Linked DNA regions of Gloeocapsopsis sp. IPPAS B-1203. The protein of the gene in region 1 binds, or shares a complex with, the protein of each later gene. Links are inferred from orthologs where the notes say so. Each region holds a gene or a part of one and is shown in the gene's direction. Other genes may lie near its edges.

What was found.
Region 2: the proteins of hisF (region 1) and hisH are in contact, whole or in part, in a crystal structure (PDB 6RU0), measured with the Thermotoga maritima proteins. The link is inferred for Gloeocapsopsis sp. IPPAS B-1203 from one-to-one orthologs. Residues at the interface, in WP_004080486.1 of Thermotoga maritima: Met1, Leu2, Ala3, Arg5, Ser40, Glu41, Asp45, Glu46, Ala70, Glu71, Ile73, Asp74, Ile75, Pro76, Phe77, Asp98, Lys99, Ser122, Gln123, Glu161, Thr195, Leu196, Asn247, Arg249, Glu251; in WP_004080484.1 of Thermotoga maritima: Asn15, Arg18, Arg22, Arg117, Leu118, Pro119, His120, Met121, Gly122, Trp123, Asn124, Asn134, Gly135, Tyr136, Tyr138, Val140, Tyr158, Glu180, Lys181, Ser182, Ser183, Lys184, Ile185.

The regions. Positions count from the first base shown.
Region 1 is NZ_PEIG01000014.1:18,619-24,864, reverse strand. Bases 1,791-4,606 are described here. They hold hisF (imidazole glycerol phosphate synthase subunit HisF), read left to right. Parts: upstream 1,791-2,719; coding sequence 2,720-3,493; downstream 3,494-4,606. Other genes in these bases: CSQ79_RS20990 (hypothetical protein), read left to right, coding at 3,572-3,766; ruvB (Holliday junction branch migration DNA helicase RuvB), read right to left, coding at 1,791-2,647. Also shown: CSQ79_RS21010 (glycosyltransferase), read right to left, coding at 1-451; CSQ79_RS21005 (tetratricopeptide repeat protein), read right to left, coding at 569-1,369; more of ruvB, read right to left, coding at 1,547-1,790; CSQ79_RS20980 (alpha/beta hydrolase), read left to right, coding at 4,747-6,246.
Region 2 is NZ_PEIG01000001.1:592,923-597,500, forward strand. Bases 1-2,863 are described here. They hold hisH (imidazole glycerol phosphate synthase subunit HisH), read left to right. Parts: upstream 1-1,045; coding sequence 1,046-1,681; downstream 1,682-2,863. Other genes in these bases: CSQ79_RS02615 (DUF3370 domain-containing protein), read right to left, coding at 1-199; CSQ79_RS02620 (pyroglutamyl-peptidase I family protein), read right to left, coding at 293-820; rsmD (16S rRNA (guanine(966)-N(2))-methyltransferase RsmD), read left to right, coding at 1,704-2,276; petG (cytochrome b6-f complex subunit V), read right to left, coding at 2,350-2,463; CSQ79_RS02640 (c-type cytochrome), read left to right, coding at 2,756-2,863. Outside these bases: more of CSQ79_RS02640, read left to right, coding at 2,864-3,130; CSQ79_RS02650 (winged helix-turn-helix transcriptional regulator), read right to left, coding at 3,551-4,324; CSQ79_RS02655 (DsrE family protein), read left to right, coding at 4,482-4,578. UniProt on the Escherichia coli protein: IGPS catalyzes the conversion of PRFAR and glutamine to IGP, AICAR and glutamate. The HisH subunit catalyzes the hydrolysis of glutamine to glutamate and ammonia as part of the synthesis of IGP and AICAR.

The DNA.
Region 1 (6,246 bases):
GTGTTACAAAAGGAGGAATCCCAGGTTCTTGATTGAGAATTAATGCATTACAGATTGTGATGAAAGGAATGTTCAAGTGCTTTGCTACAGTTGCACTTTCTGGAGAAACTTGATCAACTAATAATGCTTCGATGCCAATTGATGTAATCATTTTTGGAGCATCACGCAGGATAATTGTGCCACCCTGTTTGATTAAATCGAGTGTAAATGCGATCGCCTTCAAACCACTGAGTTGACCAAGACGAGCAAATTTTTCGGCAAGTATCCCAGGTGGAAACTCTTTGGCACCAATTGCTTGAAACTCTAACCCTGCTGCTAATGCTTGAGACTCTAGTTCCGGAACTTGAATTAAGGTAACACGATGTCCGCGTCGTACTAATTCCTTACCCAATGCCATCATTGGATTGAGATGTCCAGGAGAACTAGGGCAAAGAATACCGAAGTGCGTCATATCAATTTAATACTTCATCTTGACTGGTAATTGGTACTTGGTCATTGGTAATTGTTAATTAGACATTGAAAAAACACCTATTACCCATTCGCCATTACCTATTACCAAATTAGCTTGCTAAGATTTTAATTTCTGAAACTTCTCTAATGCTGCTACCATGACAGGAGGCCAACGACGTATATTTGCGACCCAGTTGATATCTTGATAACGTTGATCGAGTCCAACTGCTGATACCCAGTTACTCTCAGCTTCGCCTTGTTTTCCTTGTTCCCAATATGCTGCAGTTAGGGCAGCCCGCATATCAGCAAAGTTAGGATATTTACGGACAATATTGCGCATATTACGAATTGCTTCGTCTTTTTTGCCGACTTGATACAACGCTAAAGCATAGTTGGCACGAGCAAAAGCAAAATTAGAGGCAATCTCTGTTGATTTACGATAATCGGCAATGGCATTTTCCCATTGTCCTAAACCAGCCTCAGCATTACCGCGATTGTTATACGCCATCGCATCATTGGGGTCAATTTCGAGGACGCGATTGTAGTCAGCGATCGCCAGATCCCATCGTTCTAATCCCTCATAGGCTGTACCGCGATTTAAGTAAGGATCGGGAGCATTCGGGGCTAATTCTACAGATTTATCGTAGTCGGCTAGTGCTTCATCAAGTTTGTTTTGACTCACTCTGGCATTTCCACGATTACTCCATGCAGCAGGGTTATCAGGAAATAAGTCAATAATTTGCGTCCAGTAGGTTTCTGCAGTGGCAAAATCGCCACTGTTGGTAGCATCTAAAGCTTGTTGGGCTAAACTGTCGAGTTGTTGAAACTGTTCTGCTGTTATTTGTGGTTGGGATTGCGCTAACGCCGGTTCCGTTACCCCAAATAAAAGTATTAAGAAAATAACAATGAGTCGTATCATCTAGATTTATCTGTATTAAATAGTGCGCTACAAGACTGACGAAGGTACCAAACTTTAACTTGATCAGGCAAGATACCCAACCCAAAAAAGCTGAATTAGTTCCAGCATAATGATAAGCGGTGATGGATTATTAAATTTAAGCACCCATTACCCATTACCCATTACCAAGTTCCATGCTTATGGTAGTAAAGAAAGCTGCTCATTAGGCGGAGTAAAACCCAAGTGTTGATATGCTGCAGGACTAGCAACTCTACCGCGAGGTGTTCGCTGGAGATAGCCTATTTGCATCAGGTATGGTTCATACACTTCCTCAATCGTCTGTGTATCTTCGCCTGTGGCTGCTGCCATTGTTTCAATACCGACAGGTCCGCCATTAAACTGTTCAATCATCACACTTAGCATTTGGCGATCTGTCCAATCTAAGCCGCAAGGATCGACTTGAAATAGTTCTAATGCTTCGGCTGCAACATTTTGGTCGATAGTTCCCGCAGATTTAACTTCGGCGTAGTCGCGTACTCTTTTCAGCAAGCGATTGGCAATTCTTGGTGTTCCGCGCGATCGCCGCGCAATTTCTAGCGCCCCATCATCAGCGATCGCCGTTTGAAGTAACTGTGCTGTACGCAAAACAATTTGACTGAGTTCTTCGGGCTGATAAAACCGCAATCGTTGTACTAATCCGAAGCGATCGCGTAACGGTGATGATAGCGAACCTGCGCGTGTTGTTGCTCCTACCAAAGTAAACTTTTGCAAGGGTATGCTGCGAGACTTGGCACTTGAACCTTTACCCGTTGTAATGTCAACCCGAAAATCTTCCATCGCCGGATACAAAATTTCTTCTGCCATGCGCGATAAACGATGAATTTCATCGATAAATAAAACATCTCCTGGCTGCAATCCCACAAGAAGACCCACAATATCTCGTGGACGTTCTAAGGCTGGCGCACTCGTGATTTTGCAATTAACGCCCATTTCTGCGGCTAAAATCAGCGCCATTGTGGTTTTTCCCAATCCAGGTGAACCATACAATAGTAGGTGATCGAGGATTTCACTTCTAGCTTTTGCCGCTTTAATAGCAATATCAAGAACTTCTTTTAAATCTTTTTGACCAATGTAATCAGCAAATTTTTGGGGGCGAATGCTTTCTTCTTGCTTACTACGCTCATCAACTGTCGCTTTCGGCTGTAAAAGTTCTTCACGCTGGGGAGTGGGACGACGAGTAGTTGTCGTGTTACGGCGTTCGGGTTCAGAGTGAGATTGCTTAGAAGAAATTATCGCCATGATTAAAAATTTAATTTAAATACACAAATTAATTGTGCTTTGATCGTTACACGACTAACTCAGGAGCAGGCAATGTTAGCAAAAAGAATTCTGCCGTGTTTGGATGTCAACGCGGGGCGAGTGGTGAAAGGAATTAACTTTGTTAATTTACAAGATGCGGGCGATCCTGTTGAACTTGCCAAAGTTTACAATGCTGCTGGAGCAGACGAACTCGTGTTTCTTGATATTACAGCAACTCATGAAGACCGCGACATCATTATTGATGTGGTGTATCGCACAGCAGAACAGGTGTTTATTCCCCTCACTGTTGGCGGTGGTATTCAATCCTTAGAACAAATTAAAAGTTTGTTAAGAGCCGGCGCAGATAAAGTAAGTATCAATTCTGCTGCTGTAAGGCAACCTGAACTTATTGACCGTGCTAGCGATCGCTTTGGTAATCAGTGTATAGTCATTGCTATAGACGCACGACGGAGGCAAGACGCAGCTAACCCTGGATGGGATGTTTATGTACGGGGTGGACGCGAAAACACTGGCATTGATGCGCTTTCTTGGGCAAAAGAAGTCGCACAAAGAGGCGCAGGCGAATTACTAGTCACGAGCATGGATGCTGATGGCACGCAAGCTGGATATGACTTGGAATTAACGCGGGCGATCGCTTCGGCAGTTGAAATTCCTGTCATTGCTTCTGGTGGTGCAGGCAACTGCGAACACATTCATACTGCACTCACTGAAGGTAAAGCCGAAGCCGCCTTATTGGCATCGCTGTTACATTACGGTCAATTAAGTGTTAGAGAAATTAAAGATTACTTGCGCGATCGCGGGTGTCCAGTCAGAGTCACAGCTTAAGAATTAACTCATATTTCGTTGCAAGCGCATTGTAAATTTTCTTGTTAAGATATATGAATAAGAATTAACTTTTTAAGAATGCTGATACCAATTCTCATATTTGATGTAGCGCTGGTGGCTTGGTCACTGCACTTAATGGAAGAAGCCTTTTATCGTAAAGAGTTTTCTTTGATGCTAGCAGGCACTCTAGTGGCACTTGCAGCCGCAGCAATGCTAGTTGTTTATTTTCTCATGGGTAACTGCATAACCTACCTCATGAGTGCGTCAGTGTAATCACATCAAATCAACCACAGCAAGCAAAACTTGACAACTTATCGATTATTCAGCCATAATACAAAACGCTCAAGGGGTTATAGCTCAGTTGGTAGAGCACCTCAATGGCATTGAGGGGGTCAGCGGTTCGAATCCGCTTAGCTCCATTCTTAAAACTAGTGTCAATATAGACATTTGCAATATTTATGAGGACAGGGATGCTACTGAGCATTGCATAACTAAAACATGGTGCAATTCCATCAGGTAGTGAAAAGAGGCATCGGTGATTTACTGCTAGCTTACTCACTACTCCTAAAATAATTCACTTAATTTTTAATTTGCGATCGCTTAATTGCCTTACATGCTCATCTTTTTAAGAAAGATGACTACGACAAAAGTAATTTTAAACGGTACTCAAACAATATAACTGTACTGTAAAGTTTTGTATTCCAATTCCGAAGATGTCGGATTATCTCGTGATGGAAAATACAAGATGGTAAATTTGCTGTCAAACTGACTAGTAGCTAGAGCAATATTCACATGAGCAGCCCACCATATTGAACGGCAAAAGCACACTAATAGCATTAGCTAGTGTAATCAAACGTCACTCAGCTATAGAGAAAGAAATAGATAAAACTAACTAGATTGAGAAGTTTCACTGTACTTTACACCAAAAGCTTTCTTATCTAATTAGGACAACAATTTCATTTTCATTTGCTAAAAAGAGCAAGAATTGTATTGAAGTATTTGGCATTTTATTTACTGTGAGACAACAAGTCAATATATTTCTAAGTCTATTTATGACGTAGATATAGAAGTATTATCGTAGAGCTGCATAATAATTACTGAACTAGATTAACAAATAAGCTAACGCTAAGTATTGTGTACCTATAGCTAGCAACACTCACCGTTCGCTTTGATAATCAGTAAAAAATACCTCAGTGTCATTGTGCAATGTACTCTACTACTCGAAGAGGTACTTTGAAGAGTAGTCAAGCAATATGAATCAACCAACAGAACATCCTCAGCTAATTATTAAGCGCTACAACCAAAATGGTACAACATTTGCTCATTGTTTAATTTGTAGTACAGTCCCTAATAATGCCGAGAGCCAATATCGTGAAGATCTGTTCTCAGATTATTCTTATTCTCTAAATGCTCTAGCTCAACTTAAAGAAACTCTAAAAAAGTTTATTGAATCCAAATGGGAGAACTCGGGACAAAATATCCTCGAAAAAATCAGTATTATTTTAGATATTCATGGATATAACGTTTCACTTGAAAATTTTGAAAAGAATACTTACGAGCCTTTAGAACGCAAGTTTCAAGTAGATACTTCTGGCAAATATTTTGATAATTTTGTAATTTTTATTAACTTCTCTTGGCCATCAGAATCAGTTCTTAAGTCTCAATGGATTGATTGGTTTCGAGCAATGCCACTAATGCTACAGCTACTTCTTATTGGGGCAGTCGCCTTAATATTTTTGTTTAGAGCAACTCTACTGTATTCATTAGGTTTGATTTTAGGAGGTTTAGTGTTGTGTTTAGTTGCTCTACGCCTAGTTGTCTATTTTCGAGATCGCGATCGCGCTGCCAATCATGGTGTTTTTGATGCCGTTGAGTTAGTACGTTGGTTACATGTGATATTACAAGAGATTCTTCAGGAAAAGGCACTTCATTCTCCTGAAGCAGCGGAACACTTAAAGTCAGATCCTGAGTTTTTTGGAGTTGTCAATCTCAGCTTTATTGCACATAGTATGGGTTGCTTTGTGACAACTCAGATGATTCGCATTCTCTCCGATATTTTTGATCCGTCCGCAATTATGCGGTGGAAGACGACTGATGGTCCTTTTGGCGGTACAGATACTAAAAGACCTTTAACTGCTGAGGAAATCGTAGAACTCAGCAAGATTGGACATTTCTTTACTTTGAAGTCGCTGATTCTGGCATCGCCAGATATTCCCATTTGGGCAATTACTACAGGTCACTCCAACTTTCTAAAAAGTTGCTTGCCGCGCTTTAAGGAAGCTTACCTGTTTACTAATGATGCAGACATGGTGCTACGTCTGGCTTCAACTGTGGCGAACTACTTCGTTTTTCCCTCGGCTTCTCGGATTGGTGGCTATCGACTTGGGAATCTTACACTCACTAAAAACCGCTCTTATGGCATGATAAATGTTGGCGATAAAGCTCTTGGTGTGCGTGCATTCACCCGTAATATTAATCTGACAGAGAAGCCTTTCTATTCTACAAGTGATGTATACCAGTATCTTACAGTCGTTGATTGTACTGATTATCAAGATAAGTTAGTTACTAATTCAGAGTTACAGGGACGGCGCTTAAGTGTACTGACAGCAAATAATTCCATCACAAATTTACTCAATTATATAGCAACCTCTATCTGTCATTTTCTAGGAATTGGTCAAATTGACTCTCATGGTGGCTACTTTCGTGGAAAGTTTTGCCTAGACCTTATTTACTTACTAGCGCTTTCTGGCAAA
Region 2 (4,578 bases), on another replicon or contig:
CCGTCGGCGGAAATGTAGATAATAAAATTCCCTCAGTTTGGACAACTTCTGGGCTATTGCTATTGAATACGGGAACAGTATCTAAAGAACCTGGCAAGGGACGTACTTGTTGCGGTTGTACGATTTCTTGTTGCGGTGGTGTCGGTGTTGGGGTAGGTGTGGCTTGAGCAAATGTGAATAGGGGTAACAATGAGAACATAGCAACAGTCAAGGGTCAGCGAATGAGGGTCAGAAATTGGTTTTCTGCCCTTGTGTTAAGTTGTGATTGATTTAAAATAAGACACAACATAACTTATAAAAGTGCCATTTTTTGAATAATTAATATGAAGTCTTTTGTGACTTGTTGGATATTCTCGTCTGTCAAAATTGGTACGTGAACGAAAAGACAATTGGTGTTTAACTTTTGTGTTGTAATGTGGTTTAAAACTGCAAAATAAAGTCCTTCGCATACAAATTTTCCGGCATCATGACTAATTTGTGTCATGGAAAGCTCAGCAATCAGTTGTTCTAAATCAATTGGCGATCGCATAACAACATCTCCACAAGTAGCATGAGATTCTACAGTAAGTTGCGATCGGCTTTCTGCCATCCCACAACAAATAATCGCAGTAGGTTGGATTTCAGTAATTTTGCTGTTGACATAATTGCTGGCTTGTTCAGTATCGACAGGTAGTTTTCGTAAAACGGTTAGTAGCGGTAGTTTTAAATCGCTATTTGTAAGATATAGCTCGTGGATTTTCGCAATGAGATCGTCGGATGAATTGGATTTGTGATGTGGTAGCCATGTTGTAAATGAGGTTAGGAGAATTCGAGGAGGCATATAACCAATCCTAGGAGAATCACAGATGCCTTTCGACTCCCTTCGGGGCTATCCAGGCAAAGTGTACCTTCGTACAGTAAAACAAGATTTTTATGGGTAAGTTCACCTCCGTGAACTTTGTTTATAGTGTGCCAATTCATTCGCTTAGCATTCATACAGAAGATTTAATGAATTGGTTTCCCTTACAATAAGTTTAGTGGGTAATAATTAAAGGGGGTCTGCCCGATGGCAGCGATCGCAGTTATAGACTACGATATGGGTAATTTGCACTCTGTCTGCAAGGGTTTAGAAAAAGCTGGAGCAACTCCGAAAATTACTGACTCAGCAATGGAATTAGCAAAAGCTGATGCGCTAGTGCTACCTGGCGTAGGTGCGTTCGATCCAACAGTGCAACATATTAGATCCCGCAACTTGGTTAAACCCATTAAAGATGCGATCGCAGGCGGTAAACCGTTTTTAGGCATCTGTATGGGGCTGCAAGTATTATTTGATAGCAGCGAAGAAGGTGTAGAACCAGGATTAGGAATCATCTCTGGTAAAGTACGACGCTTTAAAAGCGAACCAGGAATTACTATTCCGCACATGGGTTGGAATCAACTAGAACTTACTCAACCTCATTGTCCTCTATGGCAAAATCTATCATTGCAGCCTTGGGTTTATTTTGTCCATTCTTACTATGTCGATCCTGAAGATCCTGCAGTTCAAGCAGCAACAGTCACGCATGGTAGTCAAACTGTGACAGCAGCGATCGCCCGTGACAATCTCATGGCAATGCAATTTCACCCTGAAAAATCCTCCACAGCTGGATTACAAATCCTCTCCAACTTCGTGCAGCAAGTTCGCACTGTCGTACCAGTGTAGATATACATTGCTGTAGAGGTAGATGCTAGTTACAGTTTCCCTAGCTCCTAGCCCCTCTTTAATGCGAATTCACGGCAATCGTCTCATCAAAACATTACCAGGAAAAGACACGCGACCAACTACAGGAAGGGTGCGCGAAGCAGTGTTTAATATTTGGCAAGGTGCAATCGCAGGTAGCCGGTGGCTAGATCTGTGTGCAGGTAACGGTTCAATGGGTGCAGAAGCTTTATGTCGTGGTGCAACCCTAGTTGTAGGAATTGAACACTCAAGTCGTGCCTGTACAATTATTAAAGAAAATTGGCAACGAGTATCAAAACCAGATCAAACCTTTCAAGTTTTGCGCGGAGATGTCGTGCAGCGGTTAAAAACACTTTCAGGACAACAGTTTGATCGCATCTACTTCGATCCACCTTATGCAAGTGATTTATATCTACCAGTGTTGCAGGCGATCGCACAGTATCAATTGCTGCATCCGAAGGGCGAACTTGCAGTAGAACATCATCCCAATCTGCCTAAAGTACAACTATCTACACTAGAAATCTGTCGCGAAAAAGTTTACGGGAATACTGCTGTTACGTTCTATCGTGCAGTGTAACTCGAAAAATTAAAAGCCCTTCTAATGATTTTAGAAGGGCTAGCAACCTCGATTAGGTAATGGTTGGTGCAGTTTATAAACCCAACTGCTTGCCACGCTTGTATTGCTGATACGCAGCAAAAAATAAACCAGCCAAAGTAATTACTATCAAGCCCAGAACAATACCATCGAGTAGTGGTTCAACCATGCAATATCTCCTGTTGCGATCGCATAATAAGCGCTGCGCTACGCGCAATTGCGCTTCGTGGCTTAGGCTGTATGAGGTTAGATAACTCAACAGTAGCCAACAGTAATAGACTTTTACCAGCATACACTGAATTACTGATGTGAGAAAACCTGGTTATTGGTAAATCTTCTACACAAAACTTAACTATAAATGCTGATTTAGCTGACTTTGCTTGCGAACACTATCAAGAACTTTTAAGCTATGTGTTAGGAGATAAATATTTTTGTGAATTCTCAATTCAAGTAATCAGCTTTTGGCTAATCAGTTCGCTAAACCAGAAATTCTGCTCCAGCGGCTTGCATTCATCGCTTTGGCGATTTTGTTAGTTGCAATTTTAGTTGTTGTAGGTGTGCATAGGGTAAGAGTTTCTGAACCTTATGTTAAGAATGTTTTGTCATTAGCAGGAGATCCCGTACGCGGAAATGCAATTTTTCAAATGAACTGTGCTGGTTGTCATGGATGGCAAGCTGATGGTAACGTTGGTCCTAGTTTGCAAGGTGTTTCTAAGCGCAAGTCTCGCTTTGGTCTAATCCATCAAGTCATTAGCGGCGATACGCCACCGATGCCACAGTTCAAGCCAAGTCCCAAAGAAATGGCAGACTTGTTAAGTTATTTAGAGACTCTTTAAGAAACGACTAAATTTACTAGATCCAAACTGCCTCTCGAACTCAACCAAGTATTCCTCTGGTAGCAAAAACTCCGTAACTGATTGATTAAACTCTTGTGGATGGTCAAATTGTGCACTCCTCTCAATTTTGCCTGTGTCAATCTTCATCGTCTTGTCGTTTATCTGAGCATGACTACCGTTATTTAAGAAAACTAATGAAAATGTCATAGCGGCGATCGCCACTATAGTTGTCTGCTGTTTTCAAAATTTTCTTCCTTCAGTGCACATATATCAATGGACAACGCAACCTAGGGTATAAACGTTTATTCTATATGTCGCTACATTATCAATAGCCTTCGACACAGAAACTCTTAATATGTTGGCAATATGATTAATCGCGCTTGACCAACAAAAAACCTGAGCGATCGCAGCAATTACGACTCAAACTGAAACACCAAGAGAAACTTCATTACATTCTGTTGCAATGTGCTTGTTAGTCTGCATTAACTGTGATGTAGAATTAATCGCCGTACCATAGGGCTTTTCTTTGTTAAGATACAGCCACGTAGGCACCTGGCGGACAAGATCGCGATCGCCTTCAAAACAAATTGTCTCTTGCTTCAGGGCAGATTTCAGATGAGTGTAGCCTATCCAAACATGAGTGAATGCACTCAGATCAGCTGAGATCAAAACATCCACTCGAAAGCCTGGATCTTTTTGACACACATCCACTTCTCTATCCTCAATCACTACCCACCAGCTACGTTGGGTTTTACGCCCCTTCGTTAACCCACGAAAGTCAAACTGAAGCACAATTTTTTGCTTGGGTACTGCCTCAAGATTGATTTCTCGCTTCATCGCCCACATCAACAAGGCATCATCCAAATCCTCTGAGATAATATGTCCACCTCCCCATTGTTGTGCCCAAGCACTCATCGCCTCAATAATGGGTCGCATGGCTTCTCCCGCTGGGGTAAGAACGTACTCATGCCCCTGCCCAGTTTCCTTTTCATAGCTGACAACCACTCCTGCTTTCTCAAGTTCTTTGAGTCGTTGAGCCAAAAGAGCACGAGACATTAACGGTACTCCTCGACTAATGTCATTGAAGTAGCGACTGCCGTACAGCATTTCTCGCAGCACCAAAGGATTCCAGCGATCGCCAATCACTTCAGCAGCTTTTGCCACCGGACAGAATTGCCCATATCCCTTTCTCATAGCATATCCAGGGAGAACCTAAATCAGGTTCAGATATTAAACTTGTAACACCTAATCCGGCAATCCAGAATAAAAGTATCACAAGATTTAATGAAGGCTATTCGAGGTTAATGTAACAAACTACACAGACAATTTAACACTGTATCGAGTGAAGCTCATGAAAAATCTAGCAATTGTCATCCGCGATGATGGCTACGACAAGTTATTAACTCCACTCACGTTTGCTTATGTCATGGCAAGCAAGGGTGTTGAGG